DNA from 4 places in the Staphylococcus pseudoxylosus genome. Region 2 is predicted to be linked to each of the others. Evidence: riboswitches for the same ligand, from Rfam matches in the RefSeq annotation. Region 2 holds a riboswitch; each other region holds the start of a gene.
The links. A riboswitch is a leader RNA that binds a small molecule or an ion and turns the genes downstream of it on or off. The one in region 2 is predicted to bind thiamine pyrophosphate.
Positions count from the first base shown of each region.

Region 1 (4,299 bases), 990 kb from region 2:
CAGAACTTTTTATTGAAACGATTAAATTTATGTCTCCGAGAAACAAAGATGAAGTTAGTGAATTTCATGAAACATCCCCTATAGATCAAGTTTGTAATTCAATTAAAGATAAAAGTCTACAAGACAATGAAATATATGAAATTGTATAATACTCCCAATTTAAACTTACCTCAAAATTAACCCACCCAAATCTATATACATTAAATCCTACTATCAATTATACTTCTTCAGGCTATTCCTCTTCATATAAGTAAAAAAGAGGGATAGCTTTTTAAATATAAAATGTTTTGAGAAATGAGAGAGAAATAAATCTAAGTTTTTATATATACAGAATAATCAGATAAATTACAATTATATTACATACTATATAACAATGAAATATTCCGGAAAACTTTCATAGTAGTATTTAAAAAGAAAAAAATTAATTTCAAAATATATTTATATGTAATTTAATCGTAAAAAAACTTCAGGTTTTTTCATTTCTTTGTAACCTACAATGGTTTTATGCATGTTATAGTTGTACTTGCGAATTAATCATAAATAACTTATTACCTTATAGGAGGACTTTTTTACAATGAAAAAAACAGTAATTGCATCAACTTTAGCAGTAGGACTTGGAGTAACAGGATTTGCAGCAGGAAATTCAGCTGACGCTGCTGAACAAGGTGTAGACAAAGCTCAATTAGCGCAACAAGCACTAACTAATCCAGAATCATTAAACGAAGCACCAGTTCAAGAAGGTGCGTATGACATTAATTTCACATATAATAATAAAAACTTTAACTTTTCTTCAGACGGTGAAAAATTTAGCTGGAGCTACGGTGAAGGTTCAAGCGAAGAATCAAATACGTCAGTAGAGCAAACTACAGATAATAATGCACAAGAAGAGCAAGCTCAACCAGCTCAAACTGCAACAGAGCAACCAACACAAGAAGCAGCACCTCAAGAAGAAACAACACAACAACCACAACAAGAAGCAACTTCACAATCTTCAGCTAGCTCAAACGAATCAAGCTCAAATGAAGCTTCAGAAGGTTCATCAGGTGTGAATGCGCACTTACAACAAATTGCACAACGTGAATCAGGTGGCGATATTCATGCTACAAACCCATCATCAGGCGCTTCAGGTAAGTTCCAATTCTTACAAAGCACATGGGATTCAGTAGCACCTGCTCAATATCAAGGTCAACCAGCTGGTAATGCGCCAGAAGCAGTACAAGACGCTGCAGCTCAAAAATTATATGATGAAGTTGGCCCTTCACAATGGGTAACTGCATAATATAACAGCAATCAAATAAAGTATATTATTAGAGCCCTCGACATGACTAGATGTCGAGGGCTTTTTATAATACGCTAGTGGAGTATATAAAGTTAAAGATGAATATCATATATCAATTAGTTATATGACTAGAGGCAGAATTAATCTAATTACATCATTTTAACTAAATATAATTCTGCCGCTCTTTTTATATAAACCATTTTATTGCAATAGGTGGCATACTTTGATATGTTTTAAGTAAATATAATATATGAAATCTACTAGGGGAGCCTTTTGGCTGAGATGATTTACGTCAGACCCTTACAACCTGATTTGGTTAATACCAACGTAGGAAAGTAGTTTAATTATAGTTGAATTGCTGTACCTTTCTATTAATTAACTACATTCCTAGTTGGAATGTAGTTTTTATTTTATAGGAGGAAATTATTTGTTATTTTCAGAAACATTGAAGAAAGCGTCACAAAATATTATAGATGATATTTATAAGGATCCATTTATACAAGGAATGTTGCACGGTAATTTACCTATTGAGGCAACCAAATTTTATTTACGTGCCGACGCATCGTATCTAAAAGAATTTGCTAATATATATGCATTGCTTATTCCCAAAATGAATAAATTAGAAGACGTGAAATTTTTAGTGGAACAAATTCAATTTATTGTTGATGGTGAAGTGGAAGCACATGAAATATTAGCTGAATATGTTGGAGAAAAGTATGATGATATTGTAAGTGAAAAAGTATGGCCACCAAGTGGTGATCATTATATTAAGCACATGTATTTTAATGCGTATGCAAAGGAAAATGCAGCATATACGATTGCTGCTATGGCACCTTGTCCATATGTATACCAAGCGATTGCTCAACGTGCTTTAGAAGATAATCAATTAAATAGAGATTCGATATTAGCAAAATGGTTCGATTTTTATAGCACTGAAATGGATGAATTGGTCGATGTATTTGATAAATTATTGAATAAACTCACTGAAGCATGTACTGTGGATGAAAAGCATGAAATAAAAATGTGTTTTTTACAAAGTACGATTCATGAACGTAATTTCTTTAATATGTCATATATCGAAGAAGATTGGTTATATGGAGGGGAATAGAATGAAAAAACCAAAAATTGCTTTAACGATTGCAGGTACTGACCCAACTGGTGGCGCCGGTGTTATGGCAGATTTAAAATCTTTTCATGCTTGCGGCGTGTACGGGATGGCCACGATAACGAGTATTGTAGCTCAAAATACGAAAGGTGTACAACATATACACAATTTAGAAACGCAATGGTTATCTGAACAACTTAGCAGTGTTTTTGATGATGAGTTACCACATGCAATTAAAACAGGGATGATTGCATCAAAAGATATGATGAAAGTTATTCGAGAGTATTTAGTATCGTATCCTGATATACCATATGTTATAGATCCAGTTATGCTAGCAAAAAGTGGAGATTCATTGATGGATGATGATGCTAAAAAGGATTTGCAAAATATTTTATTACCTTTAGCTACAGTTGCAACGCCAAATTTACCTGAAGCAGAAGAAATCACTGGAATGACTATAAATGATGAAGCGTCTATTTATAAAGCCGGTGAAATTTTTATAAATGAAATTGGTAGTAAAGGTGTTGTGATTAAAGGTGGGCATGCAGAAGATTTAGATATAGCTAAAGACTACTTATTTACCAAAGATAATGTTTATACCTTTGAAGAGCCGCGTTATGAAACGAAACATACGCATGGTACTGGATGTACATTTTCAGCGGTAATCACTGCGGAACTAGCCAAAGGTAAATCAATTTATGAAGCGGTAAAAAAAGCCAAAGCCTTTATTTCATTAAGTATAAAATACACACCTGAAATTGGTCAGGGTAGAGGACCTGTGAACCATTTTGCATATATGAAGAAAGTAGGTTTAGATGATGAGTAGCTTGAATCTATTAAGAGAAAATAATCCGTTAGTTATTTGTTATACGAATGATGTTGTGAAGAATTTTACAGCCAATGGCTTATTAAGTTTAGGTGCGAGTCCAGCTATGAGTGAAGCACCGGAAGAAGCGTTTGATATGCTTACTTATGCAAATGCACTACTAATAAATATTGGTACACTGACGAAATCAAGAGAAGTAGATATTTTAAAGATTGCTAAAACGGCAAATCAAATAGGGACACCTATTGTTTTTGACCCTGTAGCGGTAGGTGCGTCTCAATATAGAAAAGATTTTTGTACGACTTTCTTGAAAGAAATTGATGTTGCCGTAATCAAAGGTAATGCATCAGAAGTATTAGCATTGATGGATGCGGACACAACAATGAAAGGGACAGATAGTGACCAAGATTTAGATGCGATTACTATTGCTAAAAATGCATATCATCAATTTGATACAGCTATAACAATAACAGGAGAAACAGATATTGTGGTTCAGGACAATAAAATTTATAAATTATCTAATGGGTCACCATTACTTGCGAAAGTAACAGGTGCAGGATGTCTATTAGGTGCAGTTATAGCTAGTTTTTTAAATAAAGATCAAAAAGTGACTGCGGAAATGTTGATAGAAGCTATTTCCATTTATAATATAGCTTCAGAACATGCTGAACAAAATTCAAAAAATAACGGTCCTGGTTCATTTATGATTGAATTACTGAATGCACTTTATCATATTAAATATGACGATTATTTAAAATTGAGTAACAGGCAAGAGGTGTAATGATGTTTGATAAAGCAAGTTTGAAAGTTTATTTTATATGTGGCACTCAAGATATACCTGAATCAAAATCGATAAAAGAAGTTGTAAAATTAGCCTTAGAGTCGGGTGTCACTATGTTTCAATATAGAGAAAAGGGTAATGGCGCCTTAACTGGGAATGATAAAGTGGAAACGGCACAACAATTATTAGAACTATGTCACGCTTATAATGTACCTTTTATTGTAAATGACGATGTAACATTAGCTGAAAATATAAACGCTGATGGAATTCATGTAGGGCAAAATGATATGAAAGTTACGACGTTTGCA
Region 1 is NZ_CP085024.1:994,726-999,024, forward strand. It holds gene LG295_RS04630 (single-stranded DNA-binding protein) at 1-149, shown strand, start outside; gene LG295_RS04635 (transglycosylase family protein) at 575-1,279, shown strand; TPP riboswitch at 1,532-1,630, shown strand; gene tenA (thiaminase II) at 1,707-2,387, shown strand; gene thiD (bifunctional hydroxymethylpyrimidine kinase/phosphomethylpyrimidine kinase) at 2,389-3,210, shown strand; gene thiM (hydroxyethylthiazole kinase) at 3,203-3,991, shown strand; gene thiE (thiamine phosphate synthase) at 3,994-4,299, shown strand, end outside.
Region 1: another riboswitch for thiamine pyrophosphate. It lies ahead of tenA (thiaminase II); the one in region 2 lies ahead of LG295_RS09515 (ECF transporter S component).

Region 2 (4,299 bases):
TTTCTGAATCATGTGTCACCATAATAATAGTTTGACCACTAGCTACACGTTGTTGAAATAATTTTATTAAATTAAATGTATTATGGCTATCGAGACCAAATGTAGGTTCATCAAGTAATATGAATTCAGATGATGAACTTAGTGCAATTGCAACACTTAAGCGTCTCTTTTGACCGATTGAAAGTTCATAAGGATGTTGAGATTTTACGGATAGCAAATTAAGTGTTTTCAACATTGATTCAGTCTGAGTAGCAGCTTCTTGTTTAGAATTAAATTTATTTTTATATTGAATATGAATTTCATCATAAACGGAAGAGGTAATGAATTGTAATTCTGGATTTTGATAAACTAAATACATATATTTAGCAGCTACTTTAATTTTATTGAAAGAACGATTATTCAATAACATACGTCCTTCATATTTAATTAATTGCATCATTGATTCGAGTAATGATGTTTTTCCAGAGCCATTTGCGCCTGTAATTGTAATCCATTCTCCAGTACCTACATTTAATTGAGGGATATTAATAAGATTACGTTTACCACGTTTTATGGTTACATGATCAAATTCAAGGTCTAAGTTTGAGCAGCTGCTATTGAAATGCATAGTTGGTGGGGCATATTGCCATGCATTAGGGTGCCAAACACCATACTCTGTTAACAAATCTTCATGTTCATTCAAAATTTCATGGGGCGTGTTATCAGCAATAATGTCCCCTTCATAATTTAATAAGATGACACGATCCATATGTTGCCATATATGATTTACTTTATGTTCGACAATGACCACTGTTTTATCTTGCCATAGGGATTTAATTTTACCCCATAGTTCTGCAGTCGATTCAACATCCAACATTGCAGTAGGTTCATCTAAAAACAAGGTTTTCGACTGTTGTAATATCGTTTCTGCAATTGCTAATTTCTGTTTCATACCGCCACTTAGCTGATTAATGTATTGATTTTTATCCACTTTTAAATCGACGGCTTTTAATGCATGATCTATACGTTCATCCATTTCGTGACGAGGGATTTGTTGATTTTCTAAAACAAATGCTAATTCTTCGTCAACTTTAGGCATACAAAATTGACTATCCGGATCTTGAAAGATAACACTACTGGAATTATCGATAATCAATTCATCATATTTGATAGGTAAATCAATAAGATTTGGTACAATACCACTTAATACATTTAATAAAGTGCTTTTGCCAGAACCTGATGGTCCTAATAATAGTACTTTTTCGTTTTCTTTGATTTGGAGTGTTAAATGATCAAATATCTTTTTCTTACCGTTTGGATATTTTAATCGTAAATTTTTTGTAGCTATCAACGTGATTGCTCCTTATAAATTATCATAGTCACTTTCTGTGGCAGGTCTGAACAATTTGGTTACACCCGTTTGATCCAATGCTTTTACTATATAGTAGGATATTAGGCCGGCAACGACGATTCCGCTTATAAGTCTAAAGCCGATATATAACGCTAGATTCCAACCGGCAACTTCACCTAAATAACCATAAGCAAAGTCTAAAGGCAATGTTGAAATAGAAGCTAAGAGACCAGCGAGCATTGCGACCATTGCTGAACGAGATTTATATCTGAAAATAGCAAATATAATTTCACATGCTAAACCTTGTAATAAGGCATAGACCATAGTTGCAATATCAAAACGACCCATGACAATAGTTTCTCCGGCACCAGCAGCAAATTCGGCTAATATTGCAATACCAGCTTTAGGGATAATAAGGTATGCGACGATAGCAGCCATGAACCAAGCACCATATGTTAATTCTTCAAAATGTAACCCTGTAACTTGTAACGCTTTATATACAAAATTCCAAATGTTGTAAATGATTGCAAAAACAACAGCAATGAGCACAGTTACTAGAATCTCTGAAAGCTTTAATCCTTTTGACATAATAAATCCTCCTAATATAAAAACGCACAACCTTCTAGAAAGTTGCGCGTTAACATATAGGCATACAAATACCTGAAAATAGGTGATTAGTACACTTTCCTACGCTAGTTTCATCTAGATCAGGTTCAAAGGGTTTGAGGGTATACCTCATCTCAGTCACAAAACACCCCTAGTGCGAATGATTAATTTAAATTTAACTATAATGTATGACTTTTAAGGGATAATGTCAAGACTGCCCCTTAAATTTAATATATTACATATGTACTTTACTTCCATATAGGTTAATAATTATTTCGCCTTAATCAAACTAAAAATTGTTCATACAAAAGGAGGTAAGCTATTTTATTTGTATCCAATTGCATGACTTCACAATGTATATGGTGTATTTCTAAAGATATTGTTTTCACACATATAATACCTATCCAATGTAAGGGTAATAAAAAATTACACTAAAGATGAGACTGGTTCATTTATTATGAACCAGTCTCACTTGTCGGATTTACATTTATATTTTAAAGCATGTGATACCTATATTATTGAAACATTTAGTCTAATGAATCTTGTACATTCTTTTTGGTTTCTTCTGTACTATCTTCAGCAGTTTCCTTCTTATCTTTTAATTTATCTTCTGCTTCTTTTGCTTGTTCTGCGGCTTTTTTGTTTAATTCTTCTTTGCTCATAGATTAAACACTCCTTTTAAATTATATGACTTCTATAAAATATATACCACAACATAAAAAAATCAAACAAAACTGGTGATTTAGATTTTAGTCTTAGTTATAATCAATTTATTGTTTAATTGAATGGTATAAGTGGAAAGTTGACTATACATCGATTTATATCATACTATGGACGTATTTATTAAATTGTTAAAGACAAGAACTAAATGTTAATATATAATAACTTTTGAGGTGAATGGTATGTCTTTTTTGAAGAAACACGCTGAGATATTATATAGTTATATTATAGGCATCGTTTCGCTTTTCACAGGTCTCATCATTTTAATCAATTTACCTTTAATTGATAAATTAAATAACAAGGGGAAAATTGATCTACATATTCATAATGTATGGGATTTTATAAACGCATTTTTTGGTGAAATAATTAGGGTGATAAGCAATTATATTGGGAACTTCCCGGTATTTAGTGCCATTATAATCATTTTATTTGGTATTGGTGTTGTTTTGCTTGGTTTTACTCTATTTAGAACAACAAGATACGACTATGATATTTCAATATTCTTTTTAGTTGTTGGTATATTGTTCTTTATTATCACGTTAATTTTAATGACTCAAGTTTATAGCTTCTTTGCTATTATTTTCGTAATACCGTTTGCAATTCACATTGGTTACATCGTTTATAAAGATGAGTTAAATACAGATCATAGAAAATACCATTATCTTTGGATTATTTTCAGTTATGGTTTTAGTTATTTAATTACGCAAATTGTGCTATATGGGAGAATTGATAGTGATGAAATTATACCGATTGATATTTTAAGTGTGAACACATTTTTCATAATTATGTGGTTATTAGGTCAAATGTCAATTTGGAACTTCTTATTCTTAAGAAGATCTCTTCCGTTAACTAAGCAAGAACTTGGTGAAGAAGAACCAGAATTATCAAGAACAAGTAAAGGCACAGTAACGAATCAAACGAAAGAAACTTGGAAAAACTTACAAGATAAAACAACAGAATTTACTAGAAAAACACGCAGAAGTGTAGATATTCAAAAAGTAAGAGATAAAAAAGATAAATTCATTACAAAGTGGAAAGATAAAATAGACATCCAAGAGGATGATATTCCTAATTGGATGAAAATACCAAAATGGGTAAAATCAGCGTATGTAGAATTATTTTGTGGCGCAGTGCTATTATTTTTCACTTTAATTGAATTTAACAATCGAAATTCATTGTTCGTTTCTGGCAATTGGGAGATTTCTCAAACGCAATATGTAATTGAATGGATAACATTGCTAATCTTAATGTTTATTATCATTATTTATATATTAACAACATTAACGAATTTCTTAAAAGATAGATTTTACTATTTACAATTATTTATGGTTAGTCTATTATTCTTCAAATTACTTACTGAATTCATGAATATTATGGTACATGGCTTATTACTATCAATTTTCATAACGCCAATATTACTAATTATGTTAATTGCTATTGTTGTAGCCTTTGTAATGAAATTGCGTGAACCAAGTAAATATTAATTGACTAAAATATTGAAGCGGATAAAGCGTAGGATTAGATCTTAATGAATAAATAAGGTTATATCGACTGGCTCCGTTAAAGTTGACTATCAAAGCATAAAGTTTATGATAAGCGCACTTTCTATGTTAGTCAGGTTTTACCAATATTATTTTTTAAAG
Region 2 is NZ_CP085024.1:1,984,059-1,988,357, reverse strand. It holds gene LG295_RS09520 (ABC transporter ATP-binding protein) at 1-1,330, opposite strand, end outside; gene LG295_RS09515 (ECF transporter S component) at 1,343-1,918, opposite strand; TPP riboswitch at 1,998-2,099, opposite strand; gene graF (glycopeptide resistance-associated protein GraF) at 2,464-2,598, opposite strand; gene auxA (lipoteichoic acid stability factor AuxA) at 2,839-4,140, shown strand.

Region 3 (4,299 bases), 200 kb from region 2:
TATTTGGGAATACTGGGGGCATTAGGTTAAACCCATCCGCAATCCCTTCATTAAACCAACGTTCCATTTCATCCACAATATCCTTTGGTGTCCCAATAAGTGTTAAATGTCCGCCACCTGCACTTAAATAGCCTAATAATTCTCGCAATGTTGGATTTTTATCTTTGATAATTTCTAACACAGTTTGATAACGTCCTTTAGGTCCATTAAAAGATTCTACGGGTGGTAACGAGGGTACAAGTTCATCCAAATCCCAATTATGGCAATCTTGACGAATAAAAAACTCTAATTGATTTAAAGCTGTATCAACTTCTAAAGATTTATCGAGTTGTTGTTTTTTGGCATAAGCTTCTTCATATGATTGTCCAACGTACGTTACTAAACCAGGGAATACTTTCAAGCTATTTTCAGACTTTCCTTGTTGTATTAATTTTTGGTTTAATCTTTTTTTAAAATTAGTTGCTTGATCAAAATTCCAAGCCACAGCATAGACTGCATCTGCGTATTTAGTTGCCAATTCGATACCAGGATCTGATGCACCGGCTTGCATTGCAATTGGTTTTCCTTGAGGGCTACTTGGTGTTGTCAATGGTCCCTGTACACTGAAGTGTGAACCTTTATGATGGATAGCATTGATTGCAGAATTATTAATTAAACTATTGTCTTCTTTATTATGTAAAAAGTCATCCACACTCCAAGATTCAAGTAATCGATTCATCACTTGAGCGAATTCATCTGCTTTTTTATAGCGTGCTTCGTGTTCAGGTAAGTGATCCATACCATGGTTCGCAGCTTCCAAATCTGTCATTGAAGTGACTAAATTCCAACCAGCGCGGCCTTGGCTAATGTGGTCAACACTCAATAGTTGTCTAGCCGCTGTAAAAGGGTTAGAAAATGTGCTGGATATAGTAGCAACTAGTCCAACATGTTGTGTAACTTGTGATATCGCTGTTAAATTAACTAGAGGATCGAACCAAAATGCAGGCATATCACTTTTAGAATTAGCTGGAAACGATTGATTGTCAGCGAAAAATATAGCATCAAATAAGCCTTGTTCTGCAATTTTTGCTAACGACTGATAATACGTAATATCACCAATACGTTCAATGCTTGAATGGGGCATGCGCCATGCAGCCTGATGGTGACCACATCCATAGATGAGTACACCGATGTTGAGATGTTGTGTTTGTGTCATAGAATCCATCGCTCCTCCTTATTAATTCATTGTTAAGCCGCCGTCGACTGTAAAGTTCTGACCTGTAATGCCATCAGATTGATCTGATACGAGATACGCGACCATATTAGCTACATCTTGTGGTGAGGTAACATTTTTGAGAGGTGTTGTTTGCGCAATTAAATCAAAGACCTCAGTTGATGTCGTTGCACTTGCATCGGTTGTTTTTAACAAACCGCCAGATACTACGTTTGATGTGATACCATATTGTCCTAATTCGGCAGCCAAATTACGTGAAAATCCAATTAATCCAGCTTTAGCTGTGGTATATTCATGATAAGGGACAACAGGATTTTGAAATAAATTCGTACCTATTGAGATGATTTTACCTTTTTGTCTTTGAATGAATTGAGGTATAGCGCTTTGACATATATTGAAAGCCGCTTTTAATGTGCCATCAATTTGTTGCTGGTAATCTTCCCATGTAAGATCTGCAAATGCTTTTTGTTCAACAGGATCAAATTTAAATCCAACTAGGGCATTATTAATTACCACATCTATCTGACCAAAATATTGTGTAGCTTCATCAACTAATCTATCAATTTCATTTCGTTTTGTCACATCTGCTTGTACAGCGATAGCTTGTCGAGTTCCAATTTCATCAACAAGCTTTTGTGCAGCATGTTCACTTTTATGATAGTTTATAACTACGTTATGGTCATGCTGAGCTAGTGTTTTTACTATAGCTGCACCTAATCCACGGCTACTGCCAGTTACTATGACGTTTTTTTTCATTATATACACTCCTTCATTTTCAATAAAAAAATACACAACCCTTCAGAAAGAAAGTTGTGTATTAGAAATATCAACATATGTATAAAAAGTGCTTCAAAAAGCTTTTGAAATATGCTTGATTTCACACTTTCCTCCGCTAGTTCAAACTAGATCAGGTTCAAAGGGTTTGAGTTAGACTCATCTCAGTTAGAAACACCCCTAGTGCATTTAGTTATTTAATTTAATTTAATTTCAATGTATATTTTTTAGTGAATAATGTCAAGTTTAGGATAATTTAAGATTTTATACGATGTCATTTTGATTTGAAAAAAAGAAATTGGCGGAATGTTGAAATTGGTAAAGAAGAAACTCTTTACAAAGTTGAAGATTACTGTTATTATTATTTCTTGTAGAAAATAAAAACTATGAAAATTAAAGGAGCGAATATAAATGGCAGTTAAATTACGTTTAACACGTTTAGGTTCAAAAAGAAATCCATTCTATCGTATCGTAGCAGCTGATGCTCGTGCACCACGTGACGGTCGTAATATCGAACAAATCGGTACTTACAACCCTAACAATGTCAATGCACCAGAAGTTAAAATCGACGAAGAATTAGCACTTAAATGGTTAAAAGATGGTGCAAAACCAACTGATACAGTTCGTAATATTTTATCAAGAGAAGGTATCTTGAAAAAATTTGATGAGCAAAAATAATTTTCAACCTAATATACATTCTGTATATTTGTAAGAGTACCTCGAGAGGTGCTCTTTTTTTATTGTGAAATATCCAATATAATTCAATAATAATGAAAAATGGCGATATATCATAGAGCCTTTATTTTTTAAATGTAATGAGTCACAGTGATCGAACTTACGTGTTATAATGAGCTAATAAAATAGCGAAGATACATAATTAAAGATAACAGAAATAGTCAAATTATTTTGGAGGAACATATATGAAAGTTGAAGTAGGGAAGATTGTAAATACACATGGAATAAAAGGAGAAATTAAGGTGAAATCTAATTCAGATTTTACCGATATACGTTTTCAACCCGGGGAAATCGTTGAGATCGAACGTAAAGACAAAGAATCATTAACATTTACAATTTCATCATATAGAATGCATAAAGGACTTCATATGTTAACATTTGAAGGAATCAATAATATTAATGATATTGAGCATTTAAAAGGTGAAACGTTAGTTCAAGAACGTGACCATGAAGAAATTGAATTAGGTGAACATGAATATTATTATTCAGATATTATTGGTTGTACGGTCTTCGATGAAGAAGATACGCCAATTGGTCGTGTGATAGAAATTTTTGAAACAGGTGCCAATGATGTTTGGGTTGTTAAAGGGGATAAAGAATATTTAATACCTTATATTGCAGACGTAGTTAAAGAAATTGATGTCGAAGGTAGACGTATTCAAATCTCACCTATGGAAGGATTGTTAGATTAATGAAGATTGATTATTTAACTCTATTTCCAGATATGTTTAATGACGTGTTAAATCATTCTATTCTGAAGCGTGCTCAAGAAAAAGATGTGTTACAAGTCAATACTGTAGATTTTAGACATTTTGCAGAAAATAAACATAACCAAGTAGATGATTATCCTTTCGGTGGTGGGCAAGGAATGGTATTAAAGCCTGAACCTATATTTAATGCGATGGACAGTATCAATAAGACAGCTGACACAAGAGTGATACTAATGTGTCCTCAAGGACGTCCGTTTAATCAAGCCATTGCTAATGAACTTAGTCAAGCGGAGCATATTGTTTTTATTTGTGGTCATTATGAAGGTTATGATGAAAGAATCCGTGAAAATTTAGTAACGGATGAGATTTCCATGGGAGATTATGTATTAACTGGTGGAGAACTACCAGCAATGGTAATGACTGATGCAATTGTTAGGTTACTGCCCGGTGTGTTAGGTAATCAACAATCACATGAAGATGATTCATTTCAAGATGGTTTACTAGAATTTCCTCAATATACAAGACCACGTGAATATAAAGGGATGGGTGTACCAGATGTATTGTTGTCAGGTAACCATGCAAATATTGAAAAGTGGCGTCATGAACAGAAAATGATCAGAACTTGGACGAAGCGACCAGATCTTTTAAACTATGATACTATGTCTCAAGAAGACAAAGAGATTATAGAAAGATACAAAAAGCATTTGAAAAAAGACTAACTATGTGCTAACATATTTTAAGTGTGCGACACACGAAAAATCACTATGATCCGCTGCTATATTTTGTCTAGGCAAGAACATAGGTTGAAGGAGAGAAAAATAATGAGTAATCACAAATTAATCGAAGCAGTAACTCAATCGCAATTAC
Region 3 is NZ_CP085024.1:1,781,747-1,786,045, reverse strand. It holds gene LG295_RS08500 (LLM class flavin-dependent oxidoreductase) at 1-1,195, opposite strand, end outside; gene LG295_RS08495 (3-oxoacyl-ACP reductase) at 1,217-1,969, opposite strand; TPP riboswitch at 2,081-2,179, opposite strand; gene rpsP (30S ribosomal protein S16) at 2,399-2,665, shown strand; gene rimM (ribosome maturation factor RimM) at 2,908-3,414, shown strand; gene trmD (tRNA (guanosine(37)-N1)-methyltransferase TrmD) at 3,414-4,151, shown strand; gene rplS (50S ribosomal protein L19) at 4,254-4,299, shown strand, end outside.
Region 3: another riboswitch for thiamine pyrophosphate. It lies ahead of LG295_RS08495 (3-oxoacyl-ACP reductase); the one in region 2 lies ahead of LG295_RS09515 (ECF transporter S component).

Region 4 (4,299 bases), 1.2 Mb from region 2:
CGATTGTTTTGAATTATGGTAATGTCCCTATACCTAAGTTTATATGGACACCGGCAAACTATATTGCAGATGCAATGATAGCAATTGCCTTATTATTATTAGGTGCCCAAATTGCTAATATTAAATTTAGCTTTAAGTGGTCAAGTTCATATGTGTTTATATTTGTGAGGCTGATTGTTGGTCCGGTGATAGCCCTTGGTATTATCAAACTGATGGGACTTGAAGGTATCATAGCACAAGCGTTATTTATTACTTCAGCTATGCCTACATCCGTGAATAGTTCAGTTATTGCCCAGGAATATGATAATCATCCAGAACTTGCGGCTGAATTAGTCTTTTTATCAACATTACTGAGTGCGATAACTGTAGTCATCGTCATTTATATGTCGAAACTATTATTCTAACTTCAGAGTCATTGTCATATCATATGATTGGAAATTTGAAAGTTATTTCAATATGATACAGTTGTTGAATATTTAAAATCTAACAAAAGGAATCGATGATATTGAATGAAGCAGTGTTAGGTATAGATGTAGGAACAAGTTCAGTTAAAGTTATAGCCGTGAGTAAAGAAGGAGAAGTTTTAGCTAAGGTTAGCGAAGAGCTTGATATGATACAACTTCAATCTGGATATAATGAGCAACAACCAGATGAATGGTTTGAGGCAACAAAAGTATGTATTAGACAAATATTAAGTAACAACGCGTTAAATGATATCTATATTCGTGCCTTATCGTTATCTGGTCAAATGCATAGTTTAGTGGCATTAGATAGCAATAATAAACCGATTCGAAATGCAATATTATGGAATGATACTCGATCAACACATCAGTGCGCAACAATTGAACAACAATTTGGTAATTATGTGTTATCCAATCCGGTGTTAGAAGGTTTTACACTGACGAAATTGCTATGGATAAAAGATCATGAGCCTAAGAATTGGAACAAGATAGCATCATTCTTATTACCTAAAGATTATGTGCGTTTTAAGCTTACTGGTAAAATAAATATGGAATATTCAGATGCTTCGAGCACACTATTAATGGATCCAAAACAGAAAAATTGGTCGAAGGCCATTGGCTCACAATTTGGTATTCATAATATTTATCCCCCACTCGTATCATCCGGAGATTTTATTGGATATGTAGAAAGTAGCCTAGCTAAATTATTAGGTTTAAAAGATGATGTGGCTGTTTTTGCTGGTGGTGGTGATAATGCATGCGGTGCACTTGGTGCGGGTGTTATCAAATCCAGTGATACATTATGCAGTATTGGGACTTCTGGTACGTTATTAACTTGTGAAGAAGGAGAAGGAAAGACGTATCGGCATAATTTGCACTATTTCAATCATGTTGTTGAGGATAAATCCTATGTAATGGGCGTGACGCTTGCTGCTGGAGATAGTTTGAATTGGTTGAAAAAGTATATGTTTCCTGACTTAACTTTTAATCAAATTTTAAGTTTAGCAAGTGAATCTACAATTGGCAGTGAAGGGTTGTTATTTGCACCATATCTTTCGGGTGAGCGTACACCACATGGCGATTCGAAAATTAGAGGCAGCTTTATCGGGTTAAGTACTTTACATACAAATGCAGATATAGCTAGATCAGTAATTGAAGGTATTACTTATTCATTGTATGAAACATTGGTATATTTACGTGAAAAAGAGAAGGACATAACGCATATTACATCAATCGGTGGTGGTGCGAAAAATGATTTTTGGTTACAATTACAGGCTGATATATTTAATGCGAAAGTCAGTAAATTGAAATATGAAGAAGGGCCTTGCATGGGTGCTGCAATGCTAGCTATTGTCGGTTTGGGTTGGTATGAAAACATAGAAGATGTAGTTAATCAATTTATTGTCTATGATAGAACTTTTCTGCCAAATAAAGCTCATCATGAACGCTATATTAAATATTTTGAAATATATCAAGAAGTCTATCGTCAGACCCGGCCTATAACGGCACGTTTGTTAGAGTTGTCTTTATAAGTGAGAAAACACATAATCATGTTATCTATTATTAGAAACATGTGCTACTAATGTTAAAGTGATACTTGAAAAGTAAATCATTATAAGTTAGATTGTAAGTAATCGCTAAAAGATGTGAATGAACATTTATTTTGAAAATTTAATAGATAGAAACCACTGGAAGTGCCTTTGATAAAGGCTGAGACTGAAGTAATGACTGAGGGATTCCTAGAACCTGATCCAGTTCGCACTGGCGTAGGAAAGTGGCGTTTTCTATGATAGAAGCAATCATATAACGTTATTTTTCCGCCAGGGAAAATAACGTTTTTTTATTTGGGGTGAATATATTGTTTATTGCTATTACACCATATCAAGATTTGTCTAAATCACATATTAAGCATTACTGTGAAATCGAAAGTGTTATTGATTACTTATTAATAAGAGTGCCAACGAATACTGAAGAAGTCATTCAGTGGGTTAATGAATTACTAAAAAATGAGTTTCCTAAGGATAAGATTATTGTTCATAGTGATATTAATGTAATCCTAAAATGTGACTTGTCGGCAATTCATTTTAGGGAAAACGACCCCTGTGTTGAGGAAGTACAAGCTAATTATCCCAATATACAAGTGAGTATGTCTACGCATCATAAAGATGCTATTGCTAACGCTAAATATTTGGGGCTAGATTTTGTGTTGTTTGGACACGTATTTGAGACACCTTCTAAACCTCAGCAAACACCTAGAGTAAAGTCTGAGATTGAAGCAGCTCTACAAATTGATATTCCGATTATTGCAATTGGAGGTATAAATCAACATACTTTATCTTCTTTACCTAATGAATTTTCAGGCATAGCCGGGATTTCTATTTTTAATCAATACTCGAAACAAAAACTCAAGCATATGAAGGAAGTGTGGGATGGGCATGTATGATGTCATTATTATTGGATCAGGAGTCATGGGCATGTCAATTGCACGTGGGTTAAGTCAAACTTTTGCGAATATAGCTGTGATAGATAGAGATGAAGCAGGCAAGCATGCATCTTATAAAGCGGGTGGGATGTTAGGCGCGCAAAATGAATTTACCGAAAACAGTGCTTTGTTTAGTTTGGCAACAACTTCTCAAAGGATGTTCGAACCGCTAAGAGACAGTTTGTTTGAAGAGGTTGGTGTGGATATTGAGTATTTAAATAGCGGATTAATAAAATTGGCTACGGATCATTATGATAATAAAAAGATTGAACAACAATATCAATTTTTAAGACAACATTTTACATCTGTAGAACGTCTTAGCCCGACTGATGTTCAGCACCTGTCCAACGAGGCCATTACTTCAAAACATACAAATGGTATCTATATGCCTGAAGATAATCAAATTAATGCAAACCGCTATACCAAAGCGTTGTTAAAGTCACTTTCACATCGACATATAGATAGGATATACCAAACAACTGTGACCAATATTGAATCCGAAAAAAGTGGCTACCGCGTGGAGACACAAAGTGGAACCTATTATACTGAAAAGTTAATTGTCACGGGTGGTGCTTGGACAAGCAAACTTTTACGGCAATATTTACCTTGTGAAGCGGTAAGTGGTGTGAAAGGGGAAGTACTATTGATAGAACAACCCGATTTGAATTTGGATGTTACCATGTTCCTGACAAATGGTTGTTACGTCGTCCCTAAATTAAAGAATAGATATTTAGTCGGTGCAACAAGTTACTTTGATGACTACTCAGTTGGGGTGTCTAATTCAGGAAAAGCTTGGCTTAAGTCACAGGCTTTGCACTATATACCTGATTTAAAAAATGGAAAAATCATAAATCAATGGTCAGGTATACGGCCTTATTGTCAAAATGAACAGCCTATTATGGATGAAGTAGATAAAGACTTATTTGTGATTGCTGGCCATTATCGCAATGGAATTTTACTTTCGCCTTTAATAGGTGAGTTGATGAGTCAATGGATTATCAGCGGGCATAGGCCAAAACAATTGTACGATTTTCAGATTAGGAGAGGTGAACGAAATGAAATGTAAGATTAATGGTGATGTATTTAACTTTGAACAACCAATTAATATACAAGAAATAATTCAATCATTAGGACTGGATGAAACACGGATTATTGTAGAGCATAATGAAACATTAATTAAGCGAGAACAATTTACATCTCGAATAGTCAATGATGAAGATAACTTAGAATTATTAGAATTTGTAGGAGGCGGTTAATATGTTTAAAATAGGCAACTTTACATTAAATTCAAGATTATTATTAGGTACAGGAAAATTTGATAATGAGGAGATACAAACTAAGGCTATTGAAGCGTCA
Region 4 is NZ_CP085024.1:250,386-254,684, forward strand. It holds gene LG295_RS01155 (AEC family transporter) at 1-404, shown strand, start outside; gene xylB (xylulokinase) at 506-1,993, shown strand; TPP riboswitch at 2,142-2,251, shown strand; gene LG295_RS01165 (thiamine phosphate synthase) at 2,311-2,904, shown strand; gene LG295_RS01170 (FAD-binding oxidoreductase) at 2,897-4,009, shown strand; gene thiS (sulfur carrier protein ThiS) at 3,999-4,199, shown strand; gene LG295_RS01180 (thiazole synthase) at 4,201-4,299, shown strand, end outside.
Region 4: another riboswitch for thiamine pyrophosphate. It lies ahead of LG295_RS01165 (thiamine phosphate synthase); the one in region 2 lies ahead of LG295_RS09515 (ECF transporter S component).